DNA from 2 places in the Stenotrophomonas aracearum genome. Region 1 is predicted to be linked to the other one. Evidence: riboswitches for the same ligand, from Rfam matches in the RefSeq annotation. Region 1 holds a riboswitch; the other holds the start of a gene.
The links. Region 1 has a riboswitch for cobalamin ahead of btuB (TonB-dependent vitamin B12 receptor). Riboswitches for the same ligand answer to the same signal wherever they lie in the genome.
Positions count from the first base shown of each region.

Region 1 (15,694 bases):
CCATAAGGGTTGAACGGGCTGCTCGCCGGCAGGTTGGACGAGACCGGCTCGGCCAGCCCGGTGTCGGCGTTGAGCGCGAAGCGGCCGCTTTCCAGGGTGAAGAACGGGCTGCTGCCGAACCAGGACACGCCCTTGATCTCGCTGTAGATCACTTCGCCAAAGGCTTCGACGTTGTCGTTCACCTTGAAGGTGCCGTTGACGTAGGCCTGGTAGCGCTTGGTCGAGGGAATCAGGGTGGTGTATGGCGCCAGGTTGTAGCCACAGGTGTTGCCCGCCAGGCCGTCGATCGGCGCGCTGGGCACCAGCGTGGTGTTTTCCGGGCACTGGCCGTTGGCGTCGAGCATCGGCACCGAGGTGCCGTTGACCAGGAAGCGCGCGCCCTTGGCCGACCAGCCATTCCAGCGGCCGCCGGGCTTGTCGGTGTAGATGCCGGATTTGGTGAGGTCGCGCTGGTCCTGGTCCAGGCGTTCGCGGTTGTAGCCTTCCAGGCTGACCAGGATGTTGTAGCCATCCGCTTCAAGGTCGCCGATGCCGCCGATGAATTTGAGGTTCTGTTCGTCCAGCCCGCCCTGGTCGGCGGTGCCGACGCTGCCGCCGAGCTCGGCGCCTTCGAAATTCTGCCGGGTGATGATGTTGACCACGCCGGCCACGGCGTCGGAGCCATACACGGCCGAGGCGCCGTCCTTGAGCACTTCGATGCGCTCCACCGCGACCATCGGCAGTGCGTTGAGGTTGACGAAGGTGTCGGACAGGCCGCCGGCCGGGAACCCGTAGTTGGCCAGGCGGCGGCCGTTGAGCAGCACCAAGGTGTTCTTCTGCGAGAGCCCGCGCAGGCCGATGCCGGCCGAGCCGGAGGCCCAGCCGTTGTTGGTGGTTTCGTTGGCGGCGTTGCCGGTGTTGGCGCTGATCGAGCGCAGCAGGTCGGCGACGGTGGCCTTGCCGGTGGCTTCGATCTCCTGGCGGCCGATCACCTGCACCGGGTTGGCCGTTTCGGTGTCGGTGCGCTTGATGTTGGAGCCGGTGACACGCACGGCGGCGAGGGTTTTGCTGTCGCTGGCGGCGTCAGCGGTGGCGTCTACGGCAACTGCAGGCAAAGGCGTAGCCAGAGCGGCGGAAAGCGCCGCTACAAGTAGGGTGTGCTTGGGCATGAACTCGTTGGGGGTAGTGAGCGAGTAGTTCCGCAGTAGTCCATGCCAAGGGCTTAACGGGCCAATAACATCGCTTCATGCGGATATAACGAAAAGTAACATCTCTTCATCCGGATGGATATGTTTTTGTTGGATGGCCGTACAATGGCGGCATGGAAATCTTCAAAGTCTTTACCCTCGAAGCGGCCCACCGCCTGCCCAACGTGCCGCCGGGCCACAAGTGCGCGCGCCTGCACGGCCATTCGTTCCGGGTGGAACTGAAGGTCGAAGGCGAACCGGGCGAACACACCGGCTGGATCATGGATTTCGGCGACGTCAAAGCGGCCTTCAAGCCGATCTACGACCGCCTGGACCACCACTACCTCAACGACATCCCCGGCCTGGAGAACCCGACCAGCGAAGTGCTGGCGCGGTGGATCTGGAACGAGCTCAAGCCGAGTCTGCCGGCGCTGAGCGAGGTGACCGTGCATGAGACCTGCACCTCGGGGTGCCGCTACCGCGGCTGAGTGCCAACCCTTTGTTCCTGAACGGATTAGTTGGAACACCGGCCGGTTCAGAAATTAGTTGTTGCAATGCACCAAGATCGGCGTATGCTGCATTGCATCAAACAGAATTTGCGTGGGTCCCTCCCCCCACGCAATCCAGGACCCGACAGAACCCTCCCTCTGTCGGGTCTTTTTTTTGTCCGCGCGAAAAGCGATCCCTGTTCCGGGGTCATGCCTTACCGAACGTGGAAGGGTTCCGTGCGGTCGTTTGGGAACCGACCCTACCCGCCTGGCATCAACGGGGCGATGCGTCCAACGCCAGCGGTCGCACCACCTGCACCAATGTCATCAAGGTTTTGCCCGGCTCTTCCCACGGCATCATGTGCGCCGAATGTTCGAACCACACGCCCTGCTTGAAGGGGGCCCGCACGTTCTTCAACCAGCGGTCGGTGGGCGCGGACGGGGTGGTGTAATCGTGGCGGCCCATGAACATCACTACCGGGATCGGGAAGCGGGTGATCGGGTTGAAGTCCACCTTCAGCATCTGCGGCAGCAGCGGTCCCAGTGACAGCACGCTGCCCTTGTCGATGTTGCAGCGATCGGCGTCGGAGTACTCGGGCGAGAGCTTCGCGGCACCGAAGAAATACTTCGAATCATCCCGGTACGCGGTGAGCCCGCCGTAGTACTGCGGCCAGGTACGTGCGGTGATGATGCGCTCGCGCGTGATCGGGGTATTGCCCGGGTACGGTGCAATGGCTTCCAGCTCGGCCACTGCCTTGCTGTTCCCGTGCGCCTTTGCCTGTGCCAGTCCGTAGTCGAAGCTGATCTTCTCGTTCTCGACCTGGTTGATGATCTGGCCGATGCCCACGTAGGCATGGAACAGGTCCGGCCGCTTCATGGCCGCCTGCATTGCGACGATGGTCCCCCAGCTGTGCGCCATCAGGATCACCTTGCGCTGGCCGAGGTGGGCGCGCAGGTGTTCGGCCACTTCGATGGCGTCGTCGACGTAGCGCTCGATGGTCAGGGTCGGTGCGACCTGCTCCGGCGGCGCTTCGGCATAGGTCTTGCCCGCACCGCGCTGGTCCCAGTCGACCACCGTGAAGTACTCCTCCAACGGCCGCTGGAACTGCCACATGCTGGGCGTTGACGGGCTTGCCGGGCCGCCGTGCACGAACAGCAGCACCGGGTTGGCGCGGTCGTCGCCGCGGATGGTCAGCCACTGGCGCAGCCCGCCGATCGGGGTGGCGTAGTGCTCCTGGATGCCGTTGGGCGTGGTGATCCGCTGCAGGTCGCGCACCACCGCGCGTGCGGGTTCCAGGGCGGCGGTGTCAGGGCAGGATTGGGCGAAGGCGGATGGGGTGATGGACAACGCGATGGTCAGGCAGATGAGCAAGCGCATAGGGCCTCCGGGTGTACGGGCATCTTGCCACGCGCGACGTAGTGCCGGCCGCTGGCCGGCTCTGCATGAATCCGGCAGCACGAGGAGCCGGCCGGCGGCCGGCACTACCAGAGGCCGCAGCGCGCCCGCCGGAATCCCGTGGTCAATCGATCAACGGGCGGCAGCAGGCAGCGTGAACACGAACAACGCGCCTTCCCTGCTCTCCATCAACCGGATCTCGCGGCCGTGCAGCTGCAGAATGCGGTGCACGATCAGCAACCCCAGCCCGCCGCTGTCCGGGCGGTCACTGCCCAGTGCCGGCGGGGTGTGGAACAGGTCGTCGCGACGCGCCGCCGGAATGCCCGGGCCGGTGTCGGCCACGCTGACCTGGACCTCGCCCTGCACCGCCTGCAGCGTGACCGTAATGCGCCCGCCTTCCGGGGTATGCCGGATCGCGTTGTCGAGCAGGTTGGTGAGTACCCGTTCGATCAGGCCCAGGTCGGCGTCCACCGCCGGCAGCCCGGGTGGGATCTCCGCCACCAACGCCTGCCGCCGGGCCTGTGCGGCCAGCTCGAACTTCTGGAACACGTCCTGGACCAGATCCGGCAGCGAGAACGCCTGGCGGTCCAGCACCACCCCGCCGTGCTCCAGCCGCGCCAGCTCGAACAGCGCCTGCGCCAGGCGGCCGACCTTGTGGCTCTGCGACAGGGCGATGGCCAGGTACCGTTGCCGTTCCTCGGCGCTAAGCGTGGCGTCCTTCAACGCCAGCGTTTCCAGGTAACCGTGCAGCGACGACAGCGGCGTGCGCAGGTCGTGCGAGATGTTGGCGACCAGCTCGCGCCGCTGCAGGTCCTGCTGGCGCAGCTGCTGCCACTGGTCGTTGAGCCGCTGGCCCATGTGCCCGAAGCTGTGCTGCAGGATCGCCAGCTCGTCGCGCTCACCGGCGCGCAGCGGCGTGGGCGGTACCGGCTGTGCCGGCGCTGCCGCGTCCACGTCGAAGGACTGCACGCGCCGGGTCAGCAGCCGCAGCGGGCGGGTCACCCATCGGAACGCCACCGCGCCGGCCAGCAGCCCGATCACCGCCACGATCGCCAGCGACCACAGCGTGGTGCGCAGGCTCGCGTTGGCCGCGATGTTGGCCGCCAGCGCCTCGCGCTGCTCGCCGACCAGCACCACGTAGATGTAACCGGCCTGGCGCCCCTGCACGAACAGCGGTGCGGCGTTGAACACCTTGCGGCCGGTCTCACTGCGTGGGTCGTCGCCGAGGATGGGGAGCGGCTCGTCGCGCAGCAGCGCCTGCACCGGCGCCAGGTCCACGCGGTCGCGCTTGAGGTGGCCGCTGGGCGCGTCGTGGCCGAGGATGCGGCCCTGGTCGTCCAGCAGGTACACCTCCACGCTGGGGTTCACCGCCATCAGCTTGCCGAACAGCGCGCGCACTTCGCCGCTGCGCATGCCGCCGCCGTCCATCAGTTCGCCGCTGCGTGCGATGTGTTCGGCCAGCCCGCGCGAAAGCCGCTGCACGGTTTCCTGCTCATGCACGCGGGTGCTGCGCATCTGGATCGCCATCAGCGCACCGCAGCACACCAGCAGCAGCGCGAAGAACGCCACCGACAGGCGCTGGGAAAGACTCAGGCGGATCATGCCGACGCCGCCTCGCTGCCGTCGACCAGCTTGTAGCCGCGACCCCATACCGTCTGGATGCGCTGCGGCGAGGCCGGGTCGCGTTCGATCTTGTTGCGCAGCCGGTTGATGTGGGTGTTGACGGTGTGCTCGTAGCCGTCGTGCTGGTAGCCCCAGACCTGGTTGAGCAGGTCCATGCGCGAAAACACCTGGCCGGGATGGCGGGCGAAGAAGTACAGCAGGTCGAATTCGCGCGGGGTCAGCTCCAGCGCGCGGCCTTCGACCTGCGCGGTGCGCGCAACCGGGTCGATGCGCAGCCCGGCCACCGCCAGTTCACCGGCGTCGATGCGCGCGTTCTGCGCCATCGCCTCGACCCGGCGCAGCAGCGCCTTCACCCGCGCCACCAGTTCCAGCATCGAGAACGGCTTGGCCAGGTAGTCGTCCGCGCCCAGCTCCAGGCCGAGGATGCGGTGCACTTCGCTGGCGCGGGCGCTGGTGATGATGATCGGGGTGTAGCGGGCCATGCCGCGTGCGCGCCGGCAGATCTCCAGCCCGTCCACGCCGGGCAGCATCAGGTCCAGCACCAGCGCGCTCCACGGCTGCGCTTCGAGCAGGGCCAGGCCCTCGTCGCCGGTGGCGGCGTGGGTGACCTCATAGCCCTCGTCGCGCAGGTGCATGCGCAGCAGGTTGGCGATGTGGACATCGTCCTCGACGATCAGGACCTGTTTTGCACTGCTCATCGGCACGCGGGGGAGTGGCGGGAAGGTAGCCGCATTGTGGTCGGATCCGGACCTGAATGTGTCACGGAAAATTTAACCATGCGTGAGGATTCGTTGATCGGCCGGGGCGCAGCATGGCCCCATCGTATCCAGAGCTGGAGATCGGCCATGCAGTTCACCCGTCGCAGAGTGCTTGGCATGGGCGCCCTGGGCGCCGCCGCCGGGCTGTTCGGGCTCACCGCCTGCAGCGCCAGCGCCCCGGCCGCTCCGGTGGCCTCGCGCCGCTTTGAAGTGATGCGCACCGACGCGCAATGGCGCGAGCAGCTCACGCCTGCGCAGTATTCGGTGCTGCGCCGGCAGAGCACCGAGCGCCCCTTCAGCAGCCCGCTCAACAAGGAACACCGGCGCGGTACGTTCGCCTGTGCCGGATGCGGGCTGGCGCTGTTCTCCTCCTCCACCAAGTTCGACAGCGGCACCGGCTGGCCGAGCTTCTGGGCGCCGCTGCACAACGCGGTGGCCGAGGACCGCGACACCACGCTGGGCATGGTCCGGGTGGAGGCGCACTGCCGGCGCTGTGGTGGGCACCTGGGCCATGTATTCGACGACGGCCCGCGCCCGACCGGCCTGCGCTACTGCATGAACGGCGTGGCGATGAACTTCGTCGCCGCTGACGACGAGACACGCGTGCGGATACCGAACCGCACGTAACGAATCCGCGATCCATCCGTTTACAGGGACTCACTGATGATCCTGCTTGTACTGGCCTATCTTGGCGGCGTATTGACCATCCTCAGCCCGTGCATCCTGCCGGTGCTGCCGTTCGTGTTCGCGCGCTCGGACCGGCCGTTCCTGCGCAGCGGGTTGCCGCTGCTGGTCGGCATGGCGCTGATGTTCGCGGTGGTGGCCAGCCTGGCGGCGGTGGGCAGCCAGTGGGTGGCGCAGGCCAACCAGGTGGGGCGCTGGATCGCGCTGGTGGTGATGGCGCTGTTCGCGCTGGCGCTGCTGTGGCCCACCCTGGCCGACCGCATGCTCTCCCCGTTCCAGCGGCTGGGCGCGCGCCTGAGCGCTTCGGCCGACAAGGCCAGCGACGCCGGTCGTGGCGGGGTGGGCACCTCCCTACTGATCGGCGTGGCCACCGGGCTGCTGTGGGCGCCGTGCGCCGGGCCCATCCTCGGCCTGATCCTGACCGGCGCGGCGCTGCAGGGCGCCAGCGTGGGCACCAGCGGCCTGCTGCTGGCCTACGCGCTGGGCGCGGCGACCTCGCTGGCGCTGGCGATCTGGATCGGTGGGCGGGTGTTCACCGCGCTCAAGCAGCGCCTGGGCGCCGGTGAGTGGATCCGCCGCGGGCTGGGTGTGGCCGCATTGCTGGCGGTGGTGGCCATCGCGATGGGCTGGGATACCGGCGTGTTGACCCGTCTTTCCACGGTCAGCACCGCGAAGCTGGAGCAGGGCCTGCTCGACACCCTGCCCGGCCAGACCCCGCAGGCCGGCCCGGCGATGATGATGCGCGCGGCCGACGCCAATGCACCGCTGCCGGTGGAAGGTACGCTGCCCTCGCTGGCCGGTGCCACCGGCTGGCTCAACAGCCCGCCGCTGAGCGCCGAAGGTCTGCGTGGCAAGGTGGTGCTGGTCGATTTCTGGACCTATTCCTGCATCAACTGCCTGCGCGCCCTGCCCTACGTGCGCGAGTGGGAGCAGCGCTACCGCGACCAGGGCCTGGTGGTGATCGGCGTGCACGCGCCGGAGTTCGCCTTCGAACGCAACCTGCGCAACGTGATGGGCGCGGTGGACGAGTTGAAGATCACCTACCCGGTAGCGATCGACAACGATTTCGCGATCTGGCGCGGTTTCAACAACCGCTACTGGCCGGCGCACTACTTCATCGACGGCAAGGGCCAGATCCGCGCGCACCATTTCGGCGAAGGCAACTACAAACAGTCCGAGCAGATCATCCGCCAGCTGCTGCGCGAGAACGGCGCCACCCTGCCCGACGAACCGGCGCAGGCCATGGCCATGGCGGCCGCAGCCCCGCGCGAAGGCGTGGAGCGGCAGGCCGACATGCGTAACCTGAAATCGCCGGAGACCTACCTGGGCCATGGACGTGCGGAGAACTTCGCTTCGCCCGGTGGGCAGCGCAACGACCAGCCCGCTGATTACGTGGTGCCGCCGTCGCTGGCGCTGAACCAGTGGGCGCTGGCCGGGAACTGGACGGTGGGCGACGAGGATGCGCAGCTGCAGCGCGCCGGCGGCCGCATCGCATTCCGCTTCCACGCGCGTGACCTGCACCTGGTGCTGGCGCCCGGCGAGGACGGCAAGGCAGTGCGCTTCCGGGTGCGCGTGGATGGCCAGGCGCCGGGGGCGGCCGCCGGTGGCGACGTCGATGCCGATGGCGGCGGCGTGGTGAAGGAACACCGCCTGTACCAGTTGATCCGCCAGGACGGCGATGTCGGCAAACGCACTTTCGAGATCGAGTTCCTTGACCCCGGCGTGCACGCCTACGCCTTTACCTTCGGTTGAACCGGGAGAGACCCATGCGACTTTCCGTAGACAAACTGGTGGCCGGTGGCATCGCCGCCGTGATCGCCACACTTACTGTCACCGCCGTGTTGAGCCTGGATCGTCCTGCGTATGCCGCGGGCGCCGAAAAGGTGGTGGCGGTGCCGGCGCCGAGCGGCGCGGCCGATCTGAAGCTGCCGGGCAAACGTGCCCAAGTAGTGTTCGCCGGCGGCTGCTTCTGGGGCGTGCAGGGCGTTTTCCAGCACATCAAGGGCGTGGACAACGCGGTCTCCGGCTACATCGGCGGCAGTCGCGCCGACGCCAACTATGCGCGGGTCAGCGGCGGCGGTACCGGTCATGCCGAGGCGGTGCAGGTCACCTACGACCCCAGCCAGGTGAGCTATGGCCAACTGATGCAGGTGTTCTTCTCGGTGGTGCACGACCCCACCCAGCTCAACCGCCAGGGCCCGGACCGTGGCACCCAGTACCGCTCGGCGGTGTATGCCGACGATGCCGCGCAGCGCGATGCCACCAAGGCGTATATCGCGCAGCTGCAGCAGGCACGCGCGTATGCGGCGCCGGTGGTGACCACGGTGGATGGCGGCAAGCCGTTCCAGGCGGCTGAGGGCTACCACCAGAACTACCTCACCCTGCACCCGGAATCCCTGTACATCCGCATCAACGACCAGCCCAAGGTGGCGGCGCTGCAGCGCATGTACCCGCAGCTGTACCGCGAGAAGCCGCGCCTGGTATCGACGCTGTCGGTGCGCTGAAAGCGGCTCAGCTGGTCAGCAGGTGGCAGGCCAGCTGCGCCGGGTCCGCGCCCGGCGCGTACGGCAGGCGGCCCCAGAACGGCAGCGGCAGGCGCGCGCGCAGCAGGCCTACGTTGTCGTCGATGCGTTCCATCTGCGGGTCGACCTCGTTGGCGATCCAGCCGATGCAGGTCGCGCCGCTGGCGGCGATGGCCTGCGCGGTCAGCCGCGCATGGTTCAGGCAGCCCAGGCGCAGGCCCACCACCATCACCACCGGCAGCTGCAGCGCGTGCACCAGGTGCGACTGGTCCAGCGTGGTAGAGAGCGGCGCCAGCCAGCCGCCCACGCCTTCCACCACCACCGTGTCGGCCTGGGCGCGCAGCCGCGCGAAGGCGGCCTCGATCGGCGCCAGCGACAGGGTGACCCCGGCCGCGGCGGCGGCCAGCTCGGGAGCCAGAGGCAGCGGCAGTGCGTAGGGATTGAGGTCGGCGTAGGCCGGGGTCGGCAGGCTGGCGGCGAACAGTGCGGTGGCGTCTTCGTTGCGCAGGCCTTCAGCGGTGTCTTCACAGCCGCTGGCGACCGGCTTCATGCCCACCGCGCGGTGCCCGCGCTGGCGCAGGGCGTGCAGCAGGGCGCAGCTGCTGAAGGTCTTGCCGATGCCGGTATCGGTGCCGGTGACGTAAAAGGCAGGCGGGAGCGCGGACGGGGACATGGCCAGGCCGATGAACAGGGGCCTGCATTATCACCGGCACCGCAGCGTTCCGCGCCCGGCGGCCCGGTCCCGGGCCCCGCTTGCTAGACTGCGGGCATGTTCGATACCACCACGCTCACCGGCAGCAAGCCGGAACAGTACGGCCAGCTGCTGGCCCAGGCCCGCGCCCTGGTGCACGGGGAACGCGACCGCATCGCCAATGCCGCCAACCTGTCAGCGCTGGTCTACCACGCCCTGCCGCAGCTGAACTGGGTGGGTTTCTACTTCTACGACGGCACCGAGCTGGTGGTTGGCCCGTTCCAGGGCTTGCCGGCCTGCGTGCGCATTCCGCTCAGCAAGGGCGTGTGCGGGGCGGCGGCGACGCAGCGGGTGACCCAGCGCATCGAGGACGTGGATGCGTTCCCGGGCCACATCGCCTGCGATTCGGCCTCGCGCTCGGAACTGGTGGTGCCGCTGTTCAAGGGCGACACCCTGGTCGGCGTGTTCGACCTGGACAGCCCGGTGCTGTCGCGCTTCGACGCGGACGACCAGGCAGGGCTGGAAGCGATTGCCGCGGTGTTCGTCGAGGCGCTGGGATGAGCGCGAAGCTGCGCAACATCGGCCCCAAGAGCGCCGCCTGGCTGCGCCAGGTCGGTCTGCGCACGGCCGAGGACCTGGCCGCCAGCGGTGCGGTGGGCGCGTTCGTGAAGGTTCGTCGCGCGGGGTTCAAGCCCAGCCTCAACCTGTTGTATTCGCTGGAAGGGGCGTTGCAGGACTGCCATTGGCAGGAGTTGCCGGAAGCGCGGCGTACTGCGCTGGTGGCGGAGTATGAGGCGATCATTGCCGACAACCCGCTGAAGAAGGCGCCGCCGGCGTCCGGGCCGGTGTATGAGCGGACCGTGGTCAGTGATGATGATGGGGATGATGCGTCGTTTGCTTCAGAGGACGACGAACGGGGTTGATGTTGCGTGGGACACGCGTGGCGAGTCGCTACGGTTGTTGCAGCTCGAGTAACTCGCCCCACAGGTCGTCGCCGTCGCGTTCGATGCGCAGCCGCACGCGGGTGCCGTGGTCGATGCGCAAGCCCCAGCACATCGCCATCGGCAGGCCGCAGACCTGCGAGAGCACCATGCGCAACGGGCCGCCATGGCTGACCACCACGGTTGGTACCGGGTCCGGTTCGTCCAGCAGGCGGTGCAGCGCACGCGCGATGCGGCGCTCGAAATGGCCCCAGCTTTCGCCGTGCGGCGGCGGGTTGGCATGCGGGTCCAGATGGAAGGCCGACAGCGCCTGCATCGGCAGTGCGTCGAGCGGTTGCCCATCCCAGTCGCCGAAATCCAGTTCTTCCCATTCCTCGTCTGGCTCCACGTCCAGGCCACGCGGCCCTGCCAGGGCCTCGGCGGTGCCCACGGCGCGCTGACGCGGCGAGCACAGCACCCGCTCCCATGCGAGGTCGGCATAGCGCTCGCACAGCGCGTCGGTGCTGCCGGTTTCCAGCGCAGGATCGGTGCGTCCGTCCAGATGGTCGTCACGACCGGTGGCGGCGTGCCGGATCAGGTCCAGGATCATTGGTGCGGCACCCCCTGCAAAAAGCGAGGCGCATTCTAACCGGTCGCGCCGCTGCACTGGGCCGGGCGCAAAGGTTTGCTCTACACTGCGCGCACTTTCAGGTGACCTGCGGCGCATGCCGGCAGGTTGAAACGGGAAGCCGGTGACGCAACAGGTCCAGCCTGCCGCCACTCCGGCGCTGCCCCCGCAACGGTAAGCGTGGAACACCAGGCAATACGCCACTGTGCTCGTGCATGGGAAGGCGCCTGGTGCGATGGTCCGCCATCGGCCCGCGAGCCCGGAGACCGGCCTGGAAGACGACTGGTTGCGATGCGGCGGGCATGGCGGCGGCAAGCAGTGCCGTGCGCGCTGCCCACCGTCGCGCGTCTTCCGTTGACCACCACCCCCAATCTTGCCGCGCGGGCGTGCGCGGTGCATGGAGTCAACGATGAAGCTGCAGATCCAAACGCTTTCCCTTGCCGTACTGACGGCGCTGCCGCTGCTGGCGGCCGCCCAGGACGATGCCGCCGTACTGGACCCGATCCTGGTCACCGCTACGCGTACCCCGATCGCCCTGCACGACAGCATCTCGCCGGCGCAGGTGATCGACCGTGCCGAGATCGAGCGCAGCCAGGCGCCGTCGCTGCAGGACCTGCTGCGCGGCCGTGCCGGCATCAACCTCAACAACAGCGGTGGGCTGGGCAAGCAGAGCTCGCTGTTCCTGCGCGGCACCAACTCGGCCCATACCCTGGTGCTGGTCGACGGCGTGCGCATCAACACCGGCGACCTTGGCCTGGCCATGCTGCAGGACCTGCCGCTGGCGCAGATCGAACGCGTGGAGATCGTGCGCGGCCCGCAGTCCAGCCTGTATGGCGCCGACGCCATCGGTGGCGTGATCCAGATCTTCACCCGCCGCAATGCCGGCGACTTTGCGCCGCACCTGCAGCTGGGCGGTGGCAGCAACGGCCTGCGTGAAGCCAGCGGCGGCTTCGGCGGCACCGGCGCGCGCGGCTGGTTCGGCACCGACATCGCCTACCAGCACACCGACGGCATCAATGCCTGCCGTGGCGATGCAGCCACCTTCGCCGGCTGTGGTGCCGACGAGCCCGACCGCGACGGCTACCGCAACCTGTCGATGAGCCTGCGCGGCGGCTACTCGCTGACCGACACGCTGCAGGTGGAAGGCACCGCGCTGCGCGCCGAAGGCGAGAACCATTACGACGGGTACTACAACTACTCTGAAACGCTGCAGCAGGTGCTCGGCGGCAAGGTCCGCTATACGCCGAGCGAGCGCTTCACGCTGACCGCCAACGTCGGCCGCGCCGACAACGAGTCGGACAACTACAACGACAGCACCTGGCTGGGTGCGGCGCAGACCCACCGCGACAGTGCGTCGGTGCAGGCCGATGTCGGTTTCGCCGAGGGCCAGCTGCTCAGCGCCGGCGTGGATTGGAGCCAGGACAACCTGGACGGCAGCAGCGCGGGGTATCTGGTCGACAGCCGCGACAACACCGGCGTGTTCGTGCAGTACCAGGGCCGTTTCGGTGCGCACCAGCTGCAGGCCAGCCTGCGCAACGACGACAACGAGCAGTTCGGCAACCACACCACCGGCAGCCTGGGCTGGGGCATGGACCTGGCGCGCGGCTTCCGTTTGAACGCAAGCTACGGTACCGCGTTCAAGGCGCCGACCTTCAGCGACCTGTACGACCCGTGGAGCGGTGTGCCGGAGCTGGACCCGGAGAAGTCGAAGAGCGCCAACCTCGGCGTTGCGCAGCAGGGCGACGGCTGGCGTTGGGGGTTGGATGTGTATGAAACCCGCATCGACGACCTGATCACCTATGACGCCACCACCTTCATGATGTCGCAGGTGGAGAAGGCGCGCATCCGGGGCGCCGAGTTGACCGGCTTCATCACGGTGGCCGGGTTCGATTTCAATGCGCAGCTGAGCCATACCGATCCGCGCAACCGCACCGACGGCAGCGCACAATTCGACAACTGGCTGGCGCGCCGCGCGCAGGACACCGCGCGGCTGGATATCGACCGCCGCTTCGGCGACTTCCGCGCCGGTGTCACCGCGACCGGTTCGGGCAAGCGGTATGACAATGCCGACAATACGGTGCGGCTGGCGGGCTATGGCACGGTGGACCTGCGCCTGGAGTATGCGATCAGCCGCGACTGGTCGGTGCTGGGTCGGGTGAGCAATCTGTTCGACCGCGAGTACGAGACCGTGGCGTGGTTCAACCAGCCGGGGCGTGAGTACCGGTTGAGCGTGCGGTACCAGCCGAAGTAAGGCGGTTTGGGATGGCCGGCATCGAGAGGTGCCGGCCAGAGGTTGCGGGTTGCCGGCCAGCGGCCGGCACTACAGATCCAGCAGTTCCTGCAGGTTGTCCATCACCGCTACTGCTTCTACATTTTCCAGGTCCAGGCCGCGCGGATAGCCGTAGCGCACCAGCGCTACCGGCATGCGTGCATCCACGGCGGCGCGGTAATCGGTGATCGAGTCGCCGACCATCAGCGCCGCTTCGGGCGCGACATCGAACGCGGCCGCGATGTGCCGCAGCGGTTCGCCACTGGGTTTGCGTTCGGGCAGCGAGTCGCCGCCGAGCACCTTCGCGAAATAGTCCTGCACGCCCAGGTGCGCGAGCAGCGGGCCGACCATGGCCACCGGTTTGTTGGTGCAGATCGCCAGCGGAACGTTGCGTGCCTGCAATGCCTGCAGCGCCGGCACCACCCCATCGAACAGGCGCGGGCTGCGCAGCAGGCAGGCCTCGTAGTGGCGCATGAATCCGGGCATCACCTTCGCAAGGTCGATGTCGCTGTGGGCAGCGGTGAAGGCCTGTTCCACCAGCCGGCGCACGCCGTCGCCGATCCAGGTCAGAACGGTGGCTTCGGGCACGCGCGGCAGTTGCCAGTCTTCCAGGGTGCGGTTGAGCGCTTCGGCGATATCGGCGGCGCTGTCGACCAGCGTGCCATCGAGGTCGAAGATGACCAGCGGATAGGGATAGGACACGGGGGAGCCTTGCGTGGGGAATCCCCATTGTAAGTGCGCACCCGTGCAACGAATCGGACCACTGCCGGTGGTGTTTCCCCGATTGCCGAGGCATAAGCTGGCTTTCCTCCCCGCTACGGACGTCGCCCCATGAAGATTGCCCTCGTTGGTGCCACCGGCAACATCGGCCGTGAAATCACCCGCCAGGCCCTGGCCCGCGGCCATCAGGTCACCGCCATCGTGCGCCGTAAGACGGACCTCCCTGCCGAACTGGACGGCGCGCAGCTGGCCGTGGCCGCGCTGGACGACACCGACGCCCTGGCGGCCGCCATCGCTGGCCATGACGTCCTAGCCAGCGCGTTCGGCCCGCGGCCGGGCGACGAACCCTCCGCGGTCACCACGGTCACCGCGGAACTGGTCAAGGCCGCCCGCCAGGCTGGCGTGCCGCGCTTCCTGATGGTCGGCGGCGCCGGCACCCTGGAAGTCGCCCCCGGCGTGCAGCTGGTGGACACCGAGGGCTTCCCGGACGCGTACAAGCCGGTGGCGCTGGCCGCGCGTGAAGCGTTCAACCTGCTGCAGAAGGTGGACGACCTGGATTGGACGTTCTATTCGCCGGCCGCCGAAATCGGCCCGGGGCCGCAGAAGGGTGGGTTCCGCACGCAGGCCAAGCAGTTCCTGGTCGGCGCCGATGGGCACAGCCGGATCAGTTACGCGGACTACGCCGATGCGTTCGTCAGCGAGATCGAGTCGCCGCAGTATGTGAAGCAGGTGGCGACCGTGGCGTATTGAGGTCGGTGGGGCGACGTGCGGACTCGATTGGGGGTCATGCCCTACCGCGCGTTGCCCTGCCATCGGCGGTCGACTGGGGTGCGACCCTACCGGCAGTTTTTCGCCTGCGCTGAGCGCGCGCGGTCGTTCGGACGCAGCGGGATTTCCCCGGTAGGGTCGCGTCCCAATCGACCGCCGATAACGCTGATCACACCGGCGAAGGCATGACCCCGGATCGAAGCAGCACCCACCCGACAAGCACGCCCACGGTCACCCGTTCAGCGGATCGAACAATCCGAGCTGCGTCACCCCTTCACGTTCGCGGAATCCCCCCAACCCCACGCCCACCAGGCGATAGCGCGTCTCCGCCGGCAGGTCTACCCGCGCGCGCAGTGCCAGCGCGATGTCGCGCAGCTCTTCCAGCGTTTCCGGCGGCGACTCCGGGGTGAAGCTGCGGGTGATGATGCGGAACTGCGAGGTCTTCAACTTCAGCACCACCGTGTGCCCCACCCGCTCGGTCTTGCGCGTGGCCTGCCAAGTCTTGCCCGCCAGTTCCACGATGGCCGGTTCCAGCGCCTCCAGCGGCAGATCCTCGGCGAAGGTGTCTTCAGAGGAAATCGACTGCACCTGCTGGTCCGGCTCCACCGGCCGCTCGTCGATGCCGCGCGCGCGCCGATACAGGCTGCCGCCATAGCTGCCGAAGCGCGCTTCCAGCAGCTCCAGCGGCAGCGCGCGCAGGTCGCCGACGGTGACGATGCCAAGCTCGGCCAGCTTGCCCTCCATCACCTTGCCCACGCCCGGCACGCGCTTCACAGGCAGTGGGGTGAGGAACTGCTCGATCCGGTGCGGCGGCACCACGAACTGGCCGTCCGGCTTGCGCCAATCCGAGGCGATCTTGGCCAGGAACTTGTTCGGCGCGATGCCTGCCGACGCGGTCAGCTGGGTCTCTTCACGTATCTGCGCGCGGATCTGCTGGGCGATCTCGGTGGCCACGGTCATGCCGCCCTTGTGCACGGTCACGTCCAGGTAGGCCTCGTCCAGCGACAGCGGCTCCACCAGGTCGGTGTGGCGCAGGAAGATCTCGCGCACCTGGCGCGACA
Region 1 is NZ_CP115543.1:591,443-607,136, reverse strand. Features, by position in the region: gene PDM28_RS02765 (TonB-dependent receptor) at 1-1,148, opposite strand, end outside; gene queD (6-carboxytetrahydropterin synthase QueD) at 1,301-1,654, shown strand; gene PDM28_RS02755 (alpha/beta fold hydrolase) at 1,929-3,032, opposite strand; gene PDM28_RS02750 (sensor histidine kinase) at 3,183-4,652, opposite strand; gene PDM28_RS02745 (response regulator transcription factor) at 4,649-5,371, opposite strand; gene msrB (peptide-methionine (R)-S-oxide reductase MsrB) at 5,519-6,058, shown strand; gene PDM28_RS02735 (cytochrome c biogenesis protein DipZ) at 6,095-7,867, shown strand; gene msrA (peptide-methionine (S)-S-oxide reductase MsrA) at 7,882-8,619, shown strand; gene bioD (dethiobiotin synthase) at 8,627-9,310, opposite strand; gene PDM28_RS02720 (GAF domain-containing protein) at 9,407-9,889, shown strand; gene PDM28_RS02715 (TfoX/Sxy family protein) at 9,886-10,251, shown strand; gene PDM28_RS02710 (histidine phosphatase family protein) at 10,280-10,858, opposite strand; cobalamin riboswitch at 10,941-11,165, shown strand; gene btuB (TonB-dependent vitamin B12 receptor) at 11,286-13,127, shown strand; gene gph (phosphoglycolate phosphatase) at 13,197-13,847, opposite strand; gene PDM28_RS02695 (NAD(P)-dependent oxidoreductase) at 13,977-14,615, shown strand; gene dinB (DNA polymerase IV) at 14,865-15,694, opposite strand, start outside.

Region 2 (15,694 bases), 260 kb from region 1:
ACTGCCCTGCCTTGTTCCAGACCGAGGTGAAGACCTCCTGCAGCACGTCTTCAGCGTCGTTGCGGTCGCGCAGCAGCTGCAGGCAGATCGCGAACAGTCGACCGGAAGCGAGCTGGTAGACCTGCTCGAAGGCGTGGCGGTCGCCGCTGGCCACCTGCACCAGCAGCCCGTTGAGGCGTGCCGCTGCGGCGGTATCGGAAGCATCCAACTCAGGCATCGAGAACTCGGTGTCGGCAAGGCGCGTGCCTGCATGGTCGTTGCTCTTTTGACTGGCTGCAAGAGGGTATTCAGCTGTCGCATATCTTCACCAGATCCTGCCCCCTGGCCGTGGCAAGCTCGGCCGCAGTGGCGGCCGCAGGCGCACTGGGGAACTCCACGCGCACCTGCGGATAGCGGCCCTTGGCGTCGCGCACGTTGCCGGTGCCGGTGAACTGCAGCAGGCGCTGGTCCGCGTTGGCGTAGACCAGAGTCACTGCTGGCACTGCGAAGCCGAACCATGCGTCCAGTTTCATCTGTAGTTGCTGCGCCGGTTGGCCCTGCCAGGTGGTTGCGCCGGTGCGCTGCAGCTTCAGCGGCACCAAGCGTTGGCGGCTGGGCAGAACGAACTGGAACGCCACCGGCTTGCCGTCGCGCAGCGCCGCCCAATGGCCGCGTACCGCCGCATCGAAGCCCGCGTCGACCACGGCATCGGGTGGGACGGTCAGCGTGCGGCTGACCGGTGCAGCGGTGGCGGAGCTGCGCAGGTACACCGTGCGCGACGCACCACTGCCGCGCACGCCTTCCTGATACCCGTCACGACCATCTTCCAGGCTGAAGTCCGGCGTCTGCGCGCTCCCCTGCGGGGTCATCCACTTGCGCGCGAACGGCCGCCCATCGGCGCAGCGGTACAGTACCAGCCGCGACTGCGCGTTGGGCGGGCCCTGCAGCCAATGGGTTTCGCGATAAAGCAGCGTGTTCCCCTCGGCAGAGAACGCGCGCCCTTCCTGGCGCTGGACGGGTTCGGCACCGGCCAATAGCGGACACAGCAGCAGTAGCAGCCCGGCAGGAACGATGAATGAGCGGCGCATGCCCGTTTCCAGAGGGAGGTCGTGGAGAGATACGGGGGAAGTGGCGCGGCGGATGCAGTGGCCGGGTAGACTCTCCCGGCCCCCCGCGATCCAAGAGATCTGATGCCGCCGTTCTACGTGTTCCAGTACCGTTCGCGAGCACCGAGCAGTTTGACTGCGCTCGACGCTGTAGATCTTCTGGGAGCCTTGGCGTGACCACGGCCCTGGAAATCGCCGCCAACGTTACCGTGGCCGCGTCCATCCTGCTTGCCGGCCGCAACAGCGTCCACACCTGGTGGACGGGCATCATCGGCTGCAGCCTGTTTGCCTTGGTGTTCTACGAAGCCCGGCTGTACGCCGACGTGGTGCTGCAGGGCGTGTTCGTGGTCACCAGCGTGATCGGCTGGTGGCAGTGGCTGCGCGGCGGTCATGGGCATGCCTTGCCCATCACCAACGTTCGCTTGCCGACCCTCGCCTGGATACTGCCGGCAGCGGTGCTGGCAAGCATCGGCTACGGGTTGCTGCTGCATACCTGGACCGATGCCTACGCGCCGTTCCTGGATTCAGCGATCCTCGTGCTCAGCGTTGTCGCGCAGTTGTTGATGATGCGCCGCAAGCTGCACTCATGGTGGTTCTGGTTGATGGTCAACAGCGTTGCCGTGCCGCTATACGCCAGCCGCGGACTGCACCTTACCGCGTTGCTCTACGTGGTTTTCTGGATCAATGCAGTAGTGTCACTGCGACACTGGCCGCGGTTGATGCGCGAACAATCCGCACCGGCTGAAGGGGGCGTCGGCGCACATGACTGAGCGCTTCGGCACGGGACTGGTGGTTGGCAAGTTCAGCCCGTTGCATCGGGGCCACCAGGCACTGATCGACCATGCCGTGGCACGCTGCGAGCGTGTGCTGGTGCTGAGCTGGAGCGAGCCGGAGTTCGACGGCTGCCACGCCGCACAGCGTGATGCGTGGCTCCACGCGCTTTACCCCACTCTTGAGCGGCTGGTGCTGGACGATGCACGACTGGCCGCCGAGTGCCTGCGGCGCAACCTGCCAGTGCGCAGATTGCCCACGAACCTGGACGATGACGCGGCGCAGCGCGCGTTCGTGGCGTGGGTGTGCATCGCCCTATGGGGCCAGCGGGTGGATGCGGTGTTTACCAGCGAGTCGTACGGCGACGGCTTTGCAGCGGCCCTGCAGGAGGCGTTCAGTGCCGAGGCCGGCGCGCACTGGCCCGTGGCGCACGTGTGCCTGGACCTGGCACGTTGCCTCATTCCTGTCTCGGGCACGGCGCTGCGGCGCGATCCGCATGCATTGCGCGGATTTCTCGATCCTCGGGTGTACGCAGGTTTCGTCGGCAGGATTGGCCTGCTGGGTGGTGAATCCACCGGCAAGAGCACGCTTGCCGCTGCATTGGCAGCGCATCTGCAGACGCAGTGGGTACCGGAGTTCGGACGCGAGCATTGGGAGGCACGCCAGGGCGCGCTGGGTTACGACGACCTGCTGCACATCGCCGAAGTGCAGGTAGCCCGCGAAGACGTGATGGCCTGCCAAGCCAACCGCTGGCTTGTATGCGACACCACCCCGCTGACCACACTCCTCTATTGCGAGGACATGTTCGGTCGCGCCGAGCCGGCATTGCACGCCCACGCACAGCGGCGCTACGACATGCTGTTCCTGTGCGCGGCTGACTTCCCGTTCGTGCAGGACGGCACCCGCCGCGACGAAAGCTTCAGGCTGGCGCAACAACGCGCCTACGTGGCGGCGCTGTCGGCACTGAGAATGCCGTTCACCATCCTGGTGGGTCCGGTTGAAGCGCGCGTGTCGCAGGTGGTCCAGGCACTGGATGGGCACGATGGCCCGCGACAGCGAGCCCGGGCTTGACGGCCTGAACAGGAGGCGTAGCATCTATTGCAAGCCAAGGGACAGACCCGCGGCAGCCACAACGACATGAGGGATTCTCATGGAATACGACTATCTCGTCTTCATTGGGCGTTTCGAGCCCTTCCACAACGGCCATGCCGCTGTTGCCCGCCTGGCCCTGAGCCGGGCCCGCAAGCTGATCTTCCTGGTCGGTTCTGCCGATACCCCTCGCAGTCTCCGCAATCCCTGGACCGTGGCCGAACGCGCCGTAATGATCCAGGCCGCCCTTGAGGGCGATGCAGCCCGGCTGATCATCCGCCCGCTCCGCGATCACCTGTACAACGAGGCGCACTGGATTGCCGGCGTACAGCGGGCCGTGGCCGACGCACTGCGTGCCGACGGTGCGACGGCGGACGCCAAGGTGGGGCTGGTGGGCATGGACAAGGATGCCTCGAGCTACTACCTGCGCGAGTTCCCGCAATGGCCGCTGGTGGATGTGCAGCACACCGAGACGTTGTCGGCCACGGAACTGCGCCGCTACCTGTTCGAGTCCGGTGACCTGGACTTCCACGGCGCACTGCTGATGTTGCGCGGCAATGTCCCCGCGCCCGTGTACGAAATGCTGGAAGCCTTCCGGAAGAGCGCTCCGGCGTACGGCCAGCTGGTGGCCGAGTACCGTTTCATCGAGCAGTACCGGGCCGCCTGGAAGGATGCGCCTTATGCGCCTACCTTCGTCACTACCGATGCGGTGGTCGTGCACTCCGGCCACGTTCTGCTGGTACGTCGTCGCTCGGAACCGGGCAAGGGACTGTGGGCCCTGCCGGGCGGGTTCGTGGGCCAGCAACAGACGTTGCTCGACAGCTGCCTGCGTGAGCTGCGCGAAGAGACCCGTCTGAAGATCCCGCTGCCGGTGCTGAAGGGCTCGTTGAAGGGCCAACAGGTCTTCGACCATCCCGACCGCAGCCAGCGTGGCCGCACCATCACCCACGCCTTCCACTTCGAGTTTGCCGCCGGTGAACTACCGCCCGTGCGTGGTTGCGATGACGCCGACAAGGCGCGCTGGATCCCGGTAAGCGAGGCGCTGGACATGGGCCCGCAGCTGTACGAAGACCACCTGCACATTCTGGAGTTCTTCCTGGGCCGGGGCTGAGCCCGACCCGTTCCATCGCCCGCGGATAGACCGCAGGCGCCACCCGACGCGAAGGAGCTTCCGTCATGCATTACCTCGATAATCTTCTCCTCAACACCGACAGCTACAAGGCCAGCCATTGGCTGCAGTACCCGCCGGGAACCGATGCCACCTTTTTCTACGTGGAATCGCGCGGCGGCCTTTACGACCGCACGGTCTTCTTCGGCCTGCAGGCGATCCTGAAACAGTACCTGTCCAAGCCGATCACCCACGCCGAGGTCGACGCGGCGCGTGATCTCTTCCTTGCCCATGGCCTTCCCTTCAACGAGGAAGGCTGGCGCTACATCGTCGACCAGCACCACGGTCTCATGCCGATCCGCATCCGGGCCGTACCGGAAGGCACCGTGGTTCCGGTGCACAACGCCCTGATGACCATCGAATCGACGGACCCGCAGGCGTTCTGGGTGCCGTCGTACCTGGAAACGATGCTGCTTCGCATCTGGTACCCGGTAACGGTGGCAACCACCAGCTGGCATGCCAAGCAGACCATCCGCCGCTTCCTGGACCTTACCAGTGACGATCCGGAGGGCCAGTTGCCATTCAAGCTGCACGATTTCGGTAGTCGTGGCGTTTCGAGTGTCGAATCCGCCGCCATCGGTGGTGCAGCGCACCTGGTGAACTTCCTGGGTACCGACACCGTGTCGGCCCTGCTGTTCGCCAAGGCGTTCTATCACGAGACCATGGCGGGGTACTCCATCCCCGCCGCCGAGCACAGCACGATCACCAGCTGGGGCCGCGAGAAAGAGGTGGAGGCATACCGCAACATGCTGGCGAAGTTCGCCAAGCCGGGTGCGCTGGTCGCGGTGGTATCGGACAGCTACGACATCTACAACGCCATCCGCCAGCACTGGGGCAGCACCCTGCGCCAGCAGGTGATCGATTCGGGGGCAACGGTAGTGATCCGCCCGGATTCAGGCGATCCAGTTACCGTCGTCCTGCAGTGCCTGGAACTGCTGGACGAGGCGTTCGGGCACACGATGAGCGCAAAGGGCTACAGGGTGCTGAACCATGTGCGGGTGATCCAGGGCGACGGTGTGAACCCGGACAGCATCCGCGCAATCCTGGAGCACATCACCGCGGCCGGGTACGCGGCCGACAACGTTGCCTTCGGCATGGGCGGTGCGCTGCTGCAGCGGCTGGACCGTGACACACAGAAGTTCGCGCTGAAGTGCTCGGCCGCCCGTGTGGACGGTCGCTGGATCGACGTCTACAAGGATCCGGTGACCGATAGCGGCAAGCAGAGCAAGCGTGGCCGCCTGCGTCTGCTGCGCCACCGCGAGTACGGCCAGTTCCGCACGGTATCGGTGCCAGCCGAGGCGGACGCGACCGAGGAGGTCGGCCTGCCGCTGGGCTTCGAAGACGCGATGGTCACGGTCTGGGAGAACGGCCGTTTGATCCAGGATGACAACCTCGCCGCGATCCGCCATCGGGCCGATGTCGCTCGTCTCTGACAGCCAGCCCTTGACCCCATCCCCCAATCGGCCTACCTTGTGCTCGCCGAAGGTATCCATCTCTTCATGCAGATGAAGGGATGGGTTTAAACGGGAATCCGGTGACGGTGCCTTGCGCACCCATTCCGGAGCTGCCCCGCAGCGGTGAATGGAAACGACACCTGCCAACAGCACTGGGCTTTGCGGCCTGGGAAGCGGCAGAGAGTAGGTGGGCGTTCGCGCCCGTGTCCATCAGCCCGAATACCGGCCCCGGCCGGAGGACACGACCGTCCTCTGATTCGACCTGGAACGTCCGCGGGGAGGTTGCCGGGGCCTGACGCCTTGCACAGTGCAGGGCGCTGCCCCCGTGCGTCCGCTTCGTGGCATCCGGTTCGCCCGCGGGGGCGAAGGTCGCTGGCGGGGCGGGCACGGCAGCAATGGCGTGCGGGCCGCGCAGTTCCTTCGTTCCTCAATGCCTACGCAATGAGGATACGTTTCATGACCACTGTTACCAATCTGGGCTTCCCCCGCATCGGCGCCAAACGCGAGCTCAAGCGCGCGCTGGAAGCGTTCTGGTCGGGCCAAAGCAGCGCCACTTCTCTGCTGGACACCGCCGCCGGCCTGCGGGCCACGCACTGGCAGCTGCAACGCGATGCCGGGGTGGATGTTCCGCCCAGCAACGACTTCAGCCTGTACGACCAGGTACTGGATGCCGCCTTCCTGTTCGATGCCATTCCGGCCCGCTACCGCGCACTGGCCGACGCCGACCCGCTCACCGGCTACTTCGCTATGGCGCGGGGGCTGCAGCGCGAAGGCGTGGACCTGCATGCGCTGGAAATGACCAAGTGGTTCGACACCAACTACCACTACCTGGTGCCCGAACTGCAGGCCGGCCAGGGCTTCGCGCTGCGCGGCGACAAGCCGCTGGCCGAGTACCGCCAGGCCAAGGCGCTGGGCATTGAAACCCGTCCCGTGCTGATTGGCCCGGTGACGTTCCTGCTGCTGTCCAAGACCGTGGATGGCAGCCCGTCGTTGGACCTGCTGGATGCGCTGCTGCCGGTGTACGTGGAATTGCTGGGCCAGCTGCAGGCGGCCGGTGCGCAGTGGGTGCAGCTGGACGAGCCAGCGCTGGTACAGGACCTCAGCCCGGAAGCCCGCGCCGCGTTCACCCACGCCTATGCAGTGCTGGCCCAAACCGCACGCCCCAAGGTGCTGGTGGCCACCTACTTCGGCGCGCTGGACGACAACCTGGAACTGGCTGCTTCGCTGCCGGTGAATGGCCTGCACGTGGACCTGGTGCGCGCGCCGGAACAACTGGATGCGGTGATCAAGGCGCTGCCGGCGGGCCGCGTGCTTTCCGCGGGCCTGGTCAATGGCCGCAACATCTGGCGCACCCATCTGGACAATGCGCTGGTGCTGGCGCGTTACGCGCATGGCCAGCTGGGCAGCGACTGCCTGTGGCTGGCGCCTTCGTGTTCGCTGCTGCACACCCCGGTGGACCTGGACCACGAAAAGAAGCTGGACGACGAACTGCGTGGCTGGCTGGCGTTCTCGAAGCAGAAGCTGGGCGAGCTGCGCGTGCTGGCCGACGCCATCGATGCGCCGGCACGCGCCGAAGCTGCATTGGCCTCCTCGCGCGAGCGCATTGAATCGCGCCGCCGGTCGCCGCGCGTGCACAACCCCGCCGTGGCCGCGCGTCTCTCCGCGCTGACCGCAGCTGATGCGCAGCGCCATAGCCGCTATCCCCAGCGCCATCTGGCACAGGCTGCCGCACTCAAGCTGCCGCGCTACCCCACCACTACGATTGGCTCGTTCCCGCAGACGCAGGAAGTGCGCGAGGCGCGTGCGCGCAACAAGTCCGGCACGCTCTCCGACGCAGACTACGACGCCTTCCTCGCCACCCAGACCGAGCACTGCGTGCGCATCCAGGAGCAGATCGGGCTGGACGTGCTGGTGCATGGCGAATTCGAGCGCAACGACATGGTGGAGTACTTCGGCGAGCAGCTGGAAGGCTTCGCCTTCACCAAGAACGGCTGGGTGCAGAGCTATGGCTCGCGCTGCGTGAAGCCGCCGGTGATCTACGGCGACGTGAGCCGCCCGCAGCCGATGACGGTGCGTTGGTCGCAGTACGCACAGTCGCTGACCGACCGGCCGATGAAGGGCATGTTGACCGGCCCGGTGACGGTACTGCAGTGGTCGTTCGTGCGCGACGACCAGGCACGTGCCGATACCTGCCGGCAGATCGCGCTGGCACTTCGTGATGAGGTGCTGGACCTGGAAACGGCCGGCATCGGCGTGATCCAGATCGACGAACCGGCGATCCGCGAAGGTCTGCCGCTGCGTCGCGCACAATGGCGCGAGTACCTGGACTGGGCGGTGGAAGCCTTCCGGATCAGTGCGAGCGGCGTGCGTGACGCTACCCAGATCCACACCCACATGTGCTACTCCGAGTTCAACGACATCATCCACTCGGTGGCGGCGATGGACGCCGATGTGATCTCGATCGAGACCTCGCGCTCGCGGATGGAACTGCTGGATGCTTTCGTGAAGTTCCAGTACCCGAACGAGATCGGGCCGGGTATGTACGACATCCATTCCCCGCGCGTGCCGGACAAGGAAGAGATGCTCTCGCTACTGCGCAAGGCCGCCGAGGTGCTGCGACCGGAGCAGATCTGGGTGAACCCGGACTGCGGACTCAAGACCCGCGGCTGGAAGGAAACCCGGGCGGCGCTGGAAGCGCTGGTGGCTGCGGCGCGGCAGTTGCGGGATGAGACGGCGGACGCCAACGCGGCCTGACGCGGAATCCGGTTCAGGGGTGTCCGCTACACTGGGACACCCCTCTCCGCATGACGCCTGACATGAGCAAATTCCCCGCTGACGTTGCCCTGGTCGTGATCGATCTGCAGCCGGACTTCATGCCCGGCGGTGCGCTGCCCTGCGTGGACGGCGACGGGATCGTGCCGGGCATTGCGGCGTTGCTGTCCCAGCGCCAGTACCGCACGGTGGTGGCCACGCAGGACTGGCACCCGGCGGATCACGCCTCCTATGCCAGCCAGCAACCGGGCCAGCTGCCGTTCGAGACCATCCTGCTGCACGCGCAGCCGCAGACGCTGTGGCCGGACCACTGCGTGCAGGACACGCCGGGCGCGGTGTTGCACCCGGCGGTGGACTGGACGCCTGCGGACCTGATCCTGCGCAAGGGCACGCGGCGCGAGGTGGACTCGTACAGCGCGTTCCGCGAGAACCATGGGCCGGACGGTAACCGCCCGCCCACGGGTCTGGCCGGGTGGCTGCATGAGCGTGGCATCCGCGAGGTACATGTGTGTGGGTTGGCACGCGACTATTGCGTGCTGTGGAGTGCGCAGGATGCGGTGAAGTCCGGGTTCCGCGTGAAGTTCCTTTGGGACCTGACGCGGCCGGTGACCGAGGCCAATGATGGGATGGTCCGTGAGGCGCTGGCGAAGGCGAAGATCGCCATCGTTTGAGGGGCGCGTGTGATCCGGCGGCGCGTGGGACACGCATGGCGTGTCGCTACGCAGCTTCGCGCGCAAGCGTAGTGACACGCCACGCGTGTCATCGCGGACCCAAGCGGAAGCCAGCGCACGAACGGCCGTTAGCGACAGCGCTACATGAGCGCACATCAAAATTCTTCGACATTCCAACGGGCATTGAACCGTTGATTCTGCGACCTCTGTAGCACTAAAAATGCCGCGCCAGCCAATATCCGGCCCACTTGCGACGCCCATAGACGCGGCGTATCGATACACCGTTATCCTTAGGAAATGCCAACTTCTCTGTCATTGAGCAGCTGTGCATCGTGTTGGCTCGGGGTTTGATATCCCCTCGTTCGACTAATGAAAGTATGCAGTTCTGCGTCGGGTGGGTGGCGAATACAACACCCCGTGGGGAAATAAGTCACACCGTTGGTCGAACGGATATCAACCTCCCGACTCCCTCGTCGCCGACGAGGGAGTACTTCCAAGGGAGTACTCGCATGAGCAGTTCGAAGATGGAATCGTCCACCGACCCCAACCAGCAGGTCGGCATCGGCTGGCACCAGCCCAAGAGCATCCGCATTTCCGCCCTGCAACACCCGGCCGGCAACATCCTGCCACCTGGACTCTTCATTCCCCGCCTGCAGCTGTGCGGGGTCTGGCTTGAGTGACTGGGGCTGAAGGTGGGTCACCGTGTATGGGTGGAGACCTCACCCGGCCGCGTGACCCTGATACTGGACGAAACCCCAGTCCCCCTGCCCTACCGCTATCGCAAGCACGAGCCAAGGAAGAAGCGCTCACGCGAGGCGGATGAGGAACGGTAGAGCCGGGCCCTGCCCGGCTGGCCCCAGGTAGCGCCGGGCTCTGCCCGGCCGCTTCTACGCCATGAACACCAACCGCAGCGCGAACCCGATCAGCAGCACGCCCATTACGCGCTCGAACCAGTGGCTGGCACTCAGGAACTTCTGCCGCACTGCTGCGGTTGAGAATGCGACGCTGACCAGCACGAACCATGCGGCGTTGACCAGGCACATCCATGCGCCGTAGAGCAGCTGGATCGGCAACGGGGTTTGCGCGCTGACGATTGTCGTAAACACCGCGAGGAAGAACAGGGTCGCCTTTGGGTTCGTCGCGTTGGTCATGAATCCGATGACGAAGGCTTGTCTGGGGCTTTGCTGTGCTGCCTCGGGGTTGCCCTCGGTGACGACGCCACCGGCGCTGCCTGGCTTGCTGGCGAGGAACTTCACGCCGAGGTAGAAGATGTACGCCGCACCCAGCCATTTGGCAGTCGTCATCAGCCATGGGGTTGTGTGCAGCAGCGCGCCTACGCCGATCAGCGTGTAGATGACGTGCACCGAGATGCCTGCGCCGATGCCGAGGGAGGTGTAGATGCCGGCCTTGCGGCCGAAGCGGACGCTTTGGCGCACGGCTACGGCGAAGTCCGGGCCTGGGGCGACGACCGCGAGGAAGTGGATGACGGCGAGTGCGAGGAACTCTCCCCAGTAGGGTGATGACACGTGTTGCTCCGGGGTGCTGTCGGGGAACCTATTGTCGCTGAGGAGCCGGCCGGCGGCCGGCACTACGGGGTCACGCGCCGGTGTGTTTCCAGTGCCACGTGTCGGATGGAACCCGTTACCGGAACACTACCGTGCGGTGGCCGTTGAGGATGATGCGGTGCTCTACGTGGCGGCGGACGGCACGCGCGAGTACCTGCGATTCGGTGTCGCTGCCGAGGCGGACCAGATCGCGTGGGGTCATTGCGTGATCGACTCGTGCGACGTCCTGTTCGATGATCGGGCCTTCGTCGAGGTCGGAGGTGACGTAATGTGCCGTGGCGCCGATGATCTTGACCCCGCGTGCGTGCGCCTGGTGGTACGGCTGGGCGCCTTTGAAGCTGGGGAGGAAGCTGTGGTGGATGTTGATCGCGCGACCGGCCAACGCCTGGCACAGGCGCGGGGACAGGATCTGCATGTAGCGGGCCAGTACCACCAGGTCGATCTGCTCGCGTTCCACCAGATCGATGATCTGCTGTTCCTGCACCGCGCGGTTGTCGGCGTTCACCGGCAGGTGGTGGAACGGAATGCCGTAGGAACCCGCAAGGGCGCCGAAGTCTTCATGGTTGGAGGCGACGGCGGCGATGTCTACCTGCAGCTGGCGGCTGTGCGCGCGGAACAGCAGGTCGTTGAGGCAGTGCCCCTGCTTGCTGACGAGCACCAGCAGGCGGGCGCGGCGGCGGGCGTCGTGCAGTTGCCAGTCCATGTGGAAGTCGGTTGCCAGGCCTGCCATCCGGTTCTGGATGGTTTCGATGGGCTGGCCCGGGTCACGGTCGAAATGCACGCGCAGGAAGAACCGGCCGCTCTCGTCGTCACCGAACTGCTGCGCATCGAGGATGTTGCAGCCCTGCTCGAACAGCAGGCCGGAGACGCGGTAGACGATCCCGGTACGGTCCGGGCATGAGAGGGTGAGGATGGAATCGGGGCGCATGGGTCGAGTCTAGTGGACCCGCGCCGGAAGGAGCAGCGTTGCTGTCAGTTGAAACCTTCCTGCGTGCGCCCGGGCGCGCCCCACCAGCGGTGGGGCGTTACCGGTACGCGTTACGCGCCTGGCGCGTTGAACACGCCGCGTGCTTCGCGCGGTTCGCAGCGCAGGTACTGCGGGGCCGGGGTGACCGAATCGCCCAGGGCGGCGGCGGCGTGCCACGGCCAGCGCGGTTCGTAGAGGATGCCGCGCGCGAGCGCGATGGCATCTGCGTGGTTGTGGCGCAGGATCGATTCGGCTTGGGCCGGGTCGGTGATCAGGCCCACGGCGATCACCGGCATGCGGACCTTGGCCTTGAGCGCGGCGGCGAACTGCACCTGGTAGCCGGGTTCGAGCGTGATCTGCTGGCGCGGGTCGAGACCGCCGCTGGACACGTGCAGGAACTGGCAGCCACGCATGTCGAGGATCTGGGCCAGCGTGCTGCTCTGTTCGATGTCCCAACCGCCGGCGACCCAGTCGGTGGCGGAGATGCGCACGCCGACGCTGATGCGGTCGGAAACGGCTTCGCGCACGGCGTCGAACACTCGCACGAGCAGGCGCATGCGATTTTCGAGCGAGCCGCCGTATTCGTCCTGGCGGTGGTTGCTGAGCGGCGAGAGGAACTGGTGCAGCAGGTAGCCGTGGGCGGCGTGCAGTTCGATCAGGTCCAGGCCAGCGCGTTCGGCACGGCGGGCGGCGGTGACGAAGGCTTCGACCACGGCATCGATGCCGGCGGCGTCCAGTTCGGTGGGGACGGTGTCGGTCTTGTTGAACGGCACTGCCGAGGGCGCGACCGGGGTCCAGCCGTGCGGGTCGGAGGCCGGGATCTGGCCGCCGCCGTCCCACGGACGGGGTGAAGAAGCCTTGCGGCCGGCGTGGGCGAGCTGCACGCCGAGCGGCATCGGGGACCATTGCTTGACCGAGGCGATCACCGAGGTCAGTGCGGCTTCGGTGGCGTCATCCCACAGGCCGAGGTCGGCCCAGCTGATGCGGCCTTCGGGGAGGACGGCGGTGGCTTCTAGGATCAGCAGGCCGGCGCCGGACTGGGCGAGCTGGCCGAGGTGCTGGCGGTGCCAGTCGTTGGCCAGGCCGTCGGTGCTGGAGTACTGGCACATCGGGGCGATGACGATGCGGTTGGACAGTTGGAGCGGTCCGAAGGATACGGGGGAGAAGAGCTGGCTCACGGGCGGGCGACTTGGGGGGAGATCAGAACAGGTGGGTATTGCACCGCGAAGTGGGTTTGCGGGCAACCGTATGTGTGGAACGGTGCGGGAGACAGTCTTACGCGGTAGCTGGCAGCAGGAATGACAAGGCGGGGGCGCAGGGTTGCTCTACCTTCAGGGTGAGCAGGTCGTCGGCGCGCGTGCGGCCGAGGTTTAGTGCGGCTACTGGCAGGCCTGCCTTGGCGGCGGCCTGGACGAAGCGGTAGCCGGAATAGACCATCAGCGAGGAGCCGACCACGAGGACGGCGTCGGCGTTCTGCAGGTGGGCGTGCACGGCGTCTACCCGTGCGCGCGGGACGTTTTCGCCGAAGAACACGACGTCGGGCTTGAGGATGCCGCCGCAGTGCGGGCAGGCCGGCACGTTGAACGCGCTGAAGTCCACGTTCTCCAGGTCGGCGTCGCCATCCGGTGCGATGCCCGCCTCGAGCGTTTCCCAACCGGGGTTGGCGGCCAGCAGGGTGTGCTGGAAGGCCTCACGATCGCTGCGGGTTTCGCAGCCCATGCAGCGCACCTGGTCGAGGCGGCCGTGCAGGTCGATCACCGCTTCGCTGCCGGCACGCTGGTGCAGGCAGTCGACGTTCTGGGTGAGCAGCACTTCCACCTGGCCGCGTGCTTCCAGTGCGGCCAGGGCGGCATGGGTCCCATTCGGCAGGGCCTGGCCGAAGCGCGGCCAGCCGATCAGGCTGCGTGCCCAGTAGCGCTGGCGGGTCGGCTCGCCGCCCATGAAATCCTGGTAGTTCACCGGCGGGGTGCGCTTCCACTGGCCGTCGGCGTCGCGGTAATCGGGAATGCCGGAGTCGGTACTGCATCCGGCGCCGGTCAGGACGAACAGGCGGCGCGCGCTATGGATGAAGTCGGCCAGGGGCGTAGGCATGCCAGCTAGATGGGGGCGATTGCAGGCTTCGCAATCGCCCCGGCCTGTTCAGGGTCCGGCGATGTCGGCCGGCAGGGCGGGCACGGCGGTGGGGTGGTGGTTTTCGTCCAGCGCGATCATCACGAAGTGGCCGCGGGTGCACAGTTTGCGCTCGCCGGTGTGCAGGTCTTCGGCGATCAGCTCCACTTCCACTTTCATCGAGCTGCGCCCGACTTCGACGATGCGGCCCACGGTTTCGACCATCTGGCCAACGCTGATCGGCAGCTTGAAGTCGACCTGGTCGGAGCGGGCGGTGACCACGGCGCGGCGCGAGTAGCGCGCGGCGGCGAGGAAGGCGGCCTTGTCCATCCAGGCCAGCGCCTGGCCACCGAACAGGGTGCCCATGTGGTTGGTGTGGTTGGGGAAGACGATCTCGGCCATGCGCACTTCGGTGGGCGGGACGATGTCGGGCGTGGCGGTCATGGGGGCGGCCGTGTGAAGGGGTGTCGCGCGGATGATACGGCAGCGGCGGTGAGACGGAGGCCTGCAACGAAAAAACCCCGGCAGCGCCGGGGTCTTTCGGGACACGTTCTGGATGGACTCAGAAGTTCATGTCGAAGGCGACTTCGCCCTGCACGCCCACCTGGTAGGCCGAGGGGCGGCGTTCGAAGAAGTTGGTCAGTTCCTGCACGTCCTGCAGCTCCATGAACGGCAGCGGGTTGCGCACGTTGTACTTCTTCTCCATGCCGAGCTTGGCGAAGTGGTTGTCGGCGCAGTGCTGCAGGTACTCGCGCATGTCGCGGGTGGAGATGCCGGCGACGCCGCCGGAGAGCACGTCTTCGGCGAACTGCACTTCGCAGTCGATGGCTTCGGCCAACATGTCGTAGACCTCCTGCTTCATCTTGTCGTCGAACAGGTCGGGCTCTTCTTCGCGGACCACGCGGACCGATTCGAAGGCGAAGTCCATGTGCGCGCTTTCGTCGCGGAACACCCAGTTGGTGCCCGAGGCCAGGCCCGGCAGCAGGCCGCGCGAACGGAAGTAGTACACGTAGGCGAAGGCGGCGAAGAAGAACAGGCCTTCGATGCACGCGGCGAAGCAGATCTGGTTGAGCAGGAACTGGCGGCGCTCTTCGCGGGTTTCGATGCGCTTGAGGTCCTGGATCGAGTCGATCCACTTGAAGCAGAAGTCGGCCTTCTTCTTGATCGAGTCGATGTTCTCCACCGCGGCGAAGGCTTTGACGCGCTCGTCCGGGTCCGGCAGGTAGTTGTCGAGCAGGGTCAGGTAGAACTGCACGTGCAGCGCTTCTTCGTACAGCTGGCGCGACAGGTACATACGCGCTTCGGGCGCGTTCAGGTGCTGGTACAGGTTCAGCACCAGGTTGTTGGACACGATCGAGTCGCCGGTGGCGAAGAACGCGACCAGGCGGTGGATCAGGTGGCGCTCGCCCGGCGACATCTTGGTGTGCAGGTCGCTGATGTCGATCTGGAAGTTGATTTCTTCCACGGTCCAGGTGTTCTTGATCGCGTTGCGATACATGTCATAGAACTGCGGGTAGCGCATCGGGCGCAGGGTCAGTTCAAAACCGGGATCGAGCAGCATTTGGCGGGGCTTGTCGGCCATGGTGATTCCTTGCAAAGAGCGGCCGGGCAGAGCCCGGCGCTACGAGTGGAGCGGCCGATCAGCGGCCGGGGGCGCCAGCCCGGAGGGGCCGGCGAGCCGGTTTTATTGGCACGCCTCGCAGGCTTCCGGGTTTTCCAGCGAGCAGGCCACGGCTTCGACCGGGGTGTAGCTGCTGACGGTGGTCTTGGCGATCTTGGTGGCCGGACGCGAACGCAGGTAGTAGGTGGTCTTGATGCCCTGCTTCCAGGCGTACATGTACATGGAGGACATGGCGCCGATGTTCGGGCTTTCCATGAACAGGTTGAGCGAGGCGGACTGGTCGATGAAGGCGCCACGGTCGGCGGCCATGTCGATCAGCGAACGCATCGGCAGTTCCCATGCGGTGCGGTACACCTGGCGCAGGGTTTCCGGGATCTGGCTGATGCCCTGGATGGAACCTTCGGCCAGCTTGATGGTGTCGC
Region 2 is NZ_CP115543.1:331,420-347,113, reverse strand. Features, by position in the region: gene PDM28_RS01470 (sigma-70 family RNA polymerase sigma factor) at 1-217, opposite strand, end outside; gene PDM28_RS01465 (hypothetical protein) at 288-1,067, opposite strand; gene pnuC (nicotinamide riboside transporter PnuC) at 1,259-1,855, shown strand; gene PDM28_RS01455 (AAA family ATPase) at 1,848-2,927, shown strand; gene PDM28_RS01450 (bifunctional nicotinamide-nucleotide adenylyltransferase/Nudix hydroxylase) at 3,001-4,056, shown strand; gene PDM28_RS01445 (nicotinate phosphoribosyltransferase) at 4,122-5,546, shown strand; cobalamin riboswitch at 5,579-5,812, shown strand; gene metE (5-methyltetrahydropteroyltriglutamate--homocysteine S-methyltransferase) at 6,024-8,321, shown strand; gene PDM28_RS01435 (nicotinamidase) at 8,384-9,010, shown strand; gene PDM28_RS01430 (hypothetical protein) at 9,520-9,690, shown strand; gene PDM28_RS01425 (LysE family translocator) at 9,898-10,536, opposite strand; gene purU (formyltetrahydrofolate deformylase) at 10,652-11,503, opposite strand; gene PDM28_RS01415 (NADH:flavin oxidoreductase/NADH oxidase) at 11,614-12,720, opposite strand; gene PDM28_RS01410 (NAD-dependent protein deacetylase) at 12,818-13,633, opposite strand; gene PDM28_RS01405 (acyl-CoA thioesterase) at 13,682-14,095, opposite strand; gene PDM28_RS01400 (ribonucleotide-diphosphate reductase subunit beta) at 14,214-15,233, opposite strand; gene PDM28_RS01395 (ribonucleoside-diphosphate reductase subunit alpha) at 15,336-15,694, opposite strand, start outside.
Region 2: another riboswitch for cobalamin. It lies ahead of metE (5-methyltetrahydropteroyltriglutamate--homocysteine S-methyltransferase); the one in region 1 lies ahead of btuB (TonB-dependent vitamin B12 receptor).